Gimesia maris: one gene and its partner. The protein of the gene in region 1 binds, or shares a complex with, the protein of each later gene. Links are inferred from orthologs where the notes say so. Each region holds a gene or a part of one and is shown on either strand. Other genes may lie near its edges. The genes, in order: dnaG and dnaB.

Evidence for each region.
Region 2: the proteins of dnaG (region 1) and dnaB are in contact, whole or in part, in a crystal structure (PDB 2R6A), measured with the Geobacillus stearothermophilus proteins. The link is inferred for Gimesia maris from one-to-one orthologs. Residues at the interface, in WP_049624496.1 of Geobacillus stearothermophilus: Lys456, Leu457, Leu458, Pro459, Ala460, Asn463, Ala464, Leu467, Leu535, Leu536, Ile537, Ala538, Gln544, Glu545, Asp548, Tyr549, His552; in WP_033016901.1 of Geobacillus stearothermophilus: Ser13, Glu15, Ala16, Gln18, Glu91, Leu92, Asp94, Ala95, Val96, Pro97, Thr98, Ala99, Ala100, Asn101, Tyr104, Tyr105, Ile108.

The regions. Positions count from the first base shown.
Region 1 is NZ_CP042910.1:5,964,956-5,968,158, reverse strand. Bases 102-2,977 are described here. They hold dnaG (DNA primase), read left to right. Parts: upstream 102-522; coding sequence 523-2,433; downstream 2,434-2,977. Other genes in these bases: rpoD (RNA polymerase sigma factor RpoD), read left to right, coding at 2,466-2,977. In the rest of the region: GmarT_RS22030 (hypothetical protein), read left to right, coding at 1-68; more of rpoD, read left to right, coding at 2,978-3,203. UniProt on the Escherichia coli protein: RNA polymerase that catalyzes the synthesis of short RNA molecules used as primers for DNA polymerase during DNA replication.
Region 2 is NZ_CP042910.1:1,668,622-1,671,837, forward strand. The notes cover bases 20-2,908. They hold dnaB (replicative DNA helicase), read left to right. Parts: upstream 20-694; coding sequence 695-2,122; downstream 2,123-2,908. Other genes in these bases: rplI (50S ribosomal protein L9), read left to right, coding at 20-491; GmarT_RS06345 (hypothetical protein), read left to right, coding at 2,171-2,908. In the rest of the region: more of rplI, read left to right, coding at 1-19; more of GmarT_RS06345, read left to right, coding at 2,909-3,216. UniProt on the Escherichia coli protein: The main replicative DNA helicase, it participates in initiation and elongation during chromosome replication. Travels ahead of the DNA replisome, separating dsDNA into templates for DNA synthesis.

The DNA of each region.
Region 1 (3,203 bases):
AATTCGGCAATATCTCACTCTACCAGCTCGCAAAAACAGAAGTGCCTGCAGAAGCTGCTGCCGAATAGGTGAAAGGTACGGCGTTTCCTCAATCGTTGAAACAAACCACCACTGCGCGCAGCGGGGGAATTTTATTGTGCGGTGATTGCAGACGCCGGACGGACGGCTATAATATGTTTAATTCATATAAACCAACTGTCCAGACTTGTCTGCGTACGGGAGTTGACAGTCACTGAAGATTCCGGTTACGCAAGCGAAAGAAGCATGGTTTGCTTTATGGTTTTAAGCTCACCTGGATGGTTAGGTATTTTTGTAACGTTATACAAATTTTGAGCTTAAGAGACGATCAGAGTTGGGAATCGTGAAGGGGAAATTCTTGACCCACTCGATCTATGGAGTAGAATTAAAGTACGCCAAGTTGAGCAGGGAAGCACTCTTGTACTGTGTTTGTATGTTCACTTTTCATTCTGAGACGAAAAGTGACATCGAGGGGCCGCTTTTTGAACTGTTCAGGAGAAACTGGTGTCGCCAGGATTTGATCAAAATTTCAAAGAACTGGTCCGCCAGAGAACGAGTCTGGTCGAGTTGGTTTCCGAGTCAGTCCAGCTGATTCCCAACGGGCGGGATTTCAAGTGCCTTTGCCCTTTTCATAACGATCATAACCCCTCACTGGTTGTCTATCCCGATCGCGAAACCTGGCGCTGCTGGGTGTGTAACACCGGGGGAGACTGTTTTGAGTGGGTCCAGAAGTACGATGATGTCGAGTTTTTCGAAGCTTTGAAGATTCTGGCCGAGCGTGCTCATCTGGAAATGCCCCAGTTAGCGCGGCAGTCAAACGGCGCGCCACGATCAAATATTGTTGAAAAAACATCATTATTCGATGTGATGAAATGGGCGGAACAGCAGTTTCATGACTGTCTGATGAATACACGCGAAGGAGAAATGGCCCGCCGTTATCTGATGGAAGACCGGGGCTATACCGAAGAAACCATTCAGCAGTTCCGACTGGGCTTTCATCCGAATGACTGGCAATGGCTGGTCAACCGGTCACGGGGACATTATCCGGAGAGCCTGTTGTCAGAAGCCAGATTGATCTTTAAAAAGGAAGGTCATTCCCGCTATTCCGATTATTTCGTAAATCGGGTCATGTTTCCCGTTCGCGACGAACGGAAACGGGTTGTTGCATTTGGGGGACGGATCCTGCCTGGCTCCGCGGCGGAGGGAATCGCAAAATACTTTAACAGCCCTGAAAGCATTATTTTCACTAAGAGTAAGCTGTTATTTGGTTTGGATGAATCCCGCCAGACCATTCGCGAAACGGAAACGGTCGTTGTCGTGGAAGGGTACACTGATTGCATTACAGCACATCAGTTTGGTGTGACGAATGCGGTGGCGACATTAGGGACAGCTTTGACAGAAACTCATGTTTCTTATCTCAAACGTCTGGCGCGAAAAGTCGTATTAGTTTTTGATGGAGATACTGCGGGGCAACAGGCTGCAGAGCGATCTTTAACTAAATTTATTGCCCAGGAAGTTGATTTACGAATTTTAACACTGCCTGCAGGTAAAGATCCTGCTGAATTTTTAGAAGAACAGGGAGCAGAGCAGTTGAAGCAGTTGATCGCGGATGCTCCTGAAGCCTGGAATTTTAAATTGAATGTCTGTGTCCAGAAATTTGGACTGGAGTCTATTGACGGTCAACACCGAATTTTAGAAGAGATGCTGGAGTTACTGGCGTCAAGCCCTAACCTAACCGGCAAAATTCGTGAAGACATCATATTAAGAAAGTTGGCAGATCGACTGGGTTTAAACGAATCAGTTGTCCGAAAACGACTGAGTGAAGTGAAACAAAAAAAAAGCCCGAGTCTTAATACGAACCTCTCCTCCAGCGAATCCTACTCGACTCCGAGACCGACTGACACTTCCGGTAACTTCCAGGAAGCAGACAATTCAACGAAAGACAATCAACTTGAGAGCGAACTTCTTGAAATCATTTTTGTGTATCCCGAATGTGTCACTCGTATTCAACAGCTTATCTCCCCCGAAAACCTGAAAAATCCCCAGTTACGATTCCTGTATCAGTTATGTGTTGATTTGACTGAAGAGGGACTGGTACTGGATATCAATCGCATTTTGGATCGCATCGCTGATCCAGATCTGAAACAGCTGGTTGTCAAAATAGACGCCCATGCCCGCGAAAAAGCAGTTCACGCCAAACTGCTTGATGATCCGGCTCCACTTGAGGGAATTCCACATTTTCTGAAACATTCCATCAAGAATCTCAAATGGCGGGAAGAACGGGAACACCATGAAAAAACCAAAGGGCTGCTGTTCCAGAATGCCCAGAACCAGAGTTTAAATTCGGATGCAAAAGAACTGTTAAGAAAAGCATCTGAATTTCATCAAAAACGAAACATTAAAAAAATTCACTAGAGAATCTAACCAGACTGATTGGGAGAAGCAACGTGCACCGACTCGACGCCCGATTGAATGAACTAATTGAAAATGGCAAAAAGCAGGGTTACCTGACCTACGATCAGGTCAGCGCCTATCTGCCTGATGAAGCGCTGAATCCCGAAAAGCTGGATAATCTCCTGCTGACGATTGAGGAGATTGAGTTAGACATCATTCCGGATCAGATCATTACGATCTTACAGCCGGAGAAGCCCAAGGGACGCTCCCGCACTTCCGATGATCTCTCCCGTAGGATTGATGATCCCGTGCGGATGTATCTGACGCAGATGGGAGAAATTCCACTCCTGACGCGAGATGAAGAAATTCGTCTGGCGAAGAAGATTGAAATCACCCGCCGTCGCTTCCGTCGTGAATTATTGAGCAGCGACTATGCAATGCGTCAGGCGATTGAAATCCTGGATAAAGTACATAAATCCGAGCTTCCCTTTGACCGGACCATTAAGGTTTCCGTCACGGAAGGCCTCGAGAAGAATCAGATTCTGGGGCGGATGCCACACAATCTCAAGACGCTCGAATTCCTGAGTAATAAAAATGCCAGTGATTTTCAGCAGTTCGTCAATCCGGAACTGACCAAAAGCCAGCGAATGGAAGCTTATGCTTCACTACAGAAACGTCGTCGTAAGATGGCCACTCTGATTGAAGAATTAAGCCTGAGGACACAACGTCTGCAGATTGGTATGAAACGCCTGGAGCAGATTTCCCAACGGATGACGGAACTGGAAGATCAG
Region 2 (3,216 bases), 4.3 Mb from region 1 along the record:
GTAACGCCGCTGTCGTCGGTAGTACCAAATCGTCTATCGAAGTATTGCTGGCAGAAAAAGTAGATAGCCTTGGTGAGCAGGGTGATATTGTCCGGGTTAAACCTGGCTATGCCCGTAACTTCCTGTTGCCTTATGGTCTGGCAACGATTGCGACTGATCACAATAAATGGATGGTCGTCCAGCACCAGAAGCGGATGGCCGAACTCGAAAAAGACCGTCTGAAGTCATTGAAGAATCTCGCTGACAAATTGAGCAAGCACAGCGTGACAATGGAAGCCAATGCGAACGAAGATGGCCATCTCTACGGTTCCATCGTTGCCGTCGACATCAGCAAGTCTCTGAAAGAGGGTGGCTTTGATATCGATGCAGAAAGCATTCGCCTGGAAGGTCCCCTGAAAGAACTGGGGATGTACACCGTGAAAATGCAGCTGCATGAGAAGGTGAAAACCGAAGTTAAAGTCTGGGTCGTACCGACTGCAGAAAAAAGCTGAGGCTGGTCTGGTAAGAGAAATTTTACCAGTCTGGGATTCGAAAATAAGAGAGAGGTCCGGTATATTGCCGGGCCTCTTTTTGTTATATATGATTGCGCTCGCAGTGTGGTCTGATTTGCTGTTTGCCGAGGCAGAGGGTTGATCTGGCCAGCGTGCTGCAGAGAGAACTCACTTCTTATTGCCAACAGAACCAGGGGATGGTTATGTCAGTCGCCGGTAAAGGAAATTTTCGCCGCCCGAAGCAGGAATCGGTCGAAGAGTTATTCGGCAAGGTTCCACCGCAAAACCTGGATGCGGAAAAAGCGGTGCTCGGCGGGATTCTCCTGGATAATGTGGTGATTGATGATCTGGTGCAGATTGTCAAAGCCAACCACTTCTACAGCGACAAAAACACGCGGATTTTCGCCGCGATTCTGCGCCTGCATGATGCGGGGGTGCGCGGCATCGATGCGGTGACAATAGCTGAGGAGCTGGATTCGAAAGGCGAGCTGGAAGAAGCGGGCGGGGTATTGTACCTGCATGAGATTCTGGAAAGTGTTCCCCACGCGGCCCATGCTGAATACTATGCGAAAATTGTCCGAGATAAATCGGTACAACGGACCCTGATTCATTCCTGTACGGAAATCATCCGTGAAAGTTATGCGCCGCAGGGAGACACCCTGGACGTATTGAATAAGGCAGAGCAGAGTATCTTCAGTATTCTGGAACAGCAGGGAGAAGGGGATAAGATCGAAATTCGCGACATCCTGATGGATGCCTTCGATCGAATTCACGAGCGCTCTCAAAAGGAAGGCATGCTGACCGGGCTGACGACGGGTTTTCTGGATCTGGATACCCAGATCAATGGTTTTCAGCCCTCTGAGCTTATCATTCTGGCAGCTCGTCCTTCAATGGGAAAAACAGCGCTGGTCTGTAACTTTGCCGAAGCGGCTGCCGACGAGGGAGCAACTTCGACGATCATTTTCAGTCTGGAACAGTCGAAACTTGAGTTAGCCGAACGTCTGCTCTGTATTCGTTCCGGTGTCAACGGTCACTCGCTGCGTGCGGGTGATCTGGAAGATGACGAACGCCATCGTCTGATTGAAGCCTCGTCAGAGCTCAGCGAAATGCCCCTGTATATCGATGACAAACCGGGGCGAACGATTCAGGAAATCAGTGCGATCTGCCGACGATTGAAGCGGCTCAGTAACCTGGGGCTGATCATTATCGACTATCTGCAGTTGATTGAACCGGAAGATAAAACGATGCCGCGTGAGCAGCAGATTGCGTCGATCACCCGTCGTCTGAAAGGGCTGTGTAAAGAGTTGAACATCCCGATCATTGCACTGGCGCAGTTGAACCGTGGTGTTGAATTGCGGGATGACAAGCGACCGCGACTGGCCGACCTGCGAGAGAGTGGTGCCATCGAACAGGATGCCGACCTGATCATGTTTCTGCATCGTCCTGATAAATACGATCCGGAAGACAGTCCCGGCCTGGCAGAAGTGGTGGTGGCCAAGCACCGAAGTGGTCCGACCGGGATTATTAACCTGACCTGGATGGCATCTTCGATGCGATTTGCCAACTATGCAAATCTGGATATTCCCGAAGGGGGCTACATGGGTGACAGCGGGGGTGGTGGTTTCGGTTAATCACAGTCTGCCTGATACCGGTGGCTCTTAAAATACGGAGGAAGTGAAATGAAATCGACCTCTGATTTGAAGTTCAAACTTGTGTGTCTACTGATCGCTGCGGTGCTGGCGGATTGTTGTCCGGAGTGTGGCCCGATATTCGCCGCAGACTCCCCCGCTGCTGAAGCGATTCCCTTCAGAATTGAAGCCCCGTATGCCTGGAACCGCAGTGATCGCTATGTGCCACCGGATTTTCAGTCTTTTTTTCCGGACGACAAAGAGGCCGGTAAACAGCTTGACCTGATGCTGGAAGGAAAGCTGAAGGTAACGGGTATTGACCAGCGGCTGTCCCTTATCAGACGTGGGTTGCGGCATTGCACGAAGCATCGAACGACATTGCTGGGGCAAGTGGGAAATCAGTATATCTGGAACCGGGAGCAACAGGATCCCCGTGCCATCGAGTTGATGTATCATGCGAGTGTCTGTGACGATGGTGGAGTTGCTCACTATGCGATGTATCATGGCCCGACGGTAGTGTCACAGCGGTCATCCAACCTCGTGCGGATGCTGATGGAGCAATATCCAAAGCTTGATGCGCAGATGCAGCAGCGGATTGCCTGGGGCATGCGAACCTATGGCGACAAAGCACAGACGCGGACGTTGCTGCTGGGGCTGCTCGAGGATCACCGACAACTGGTTGATTTGACTGTTGCGGGGACACTGGAGATCTGGAAGACGGTGTTTGAGACCGATCCGCCGGAGCTGGGGCGCTTTGATGACGTTGGTTTGTGGATGATAGCCTTTCATCGGACGGATGTTTCTGTCACACATCCCCGGGCTGCTGAACTGCTGCGTGAAATGGTTCTCAAGCCGTTGCGTGGTCAAGAAGAGCTGTTGCTGGAATATGTGACCCGTGTGAATGAAGGGCGAGAGACGGCTGTTGTCCTGTTGAAGGGACTGAAGGCCCGCCGGTTGCTGGTAGACTATCTTGAAAAACGGAATTATACGGAACTTGATTTCAACGAACTGTTTTCGGCGCGGGTCCTGCAGAAACGTCGTCTTCAGGAGTTTGCGCGATTTCTGCCGGTGGATGCTCCTGCCAGCAGGCTGCCTGC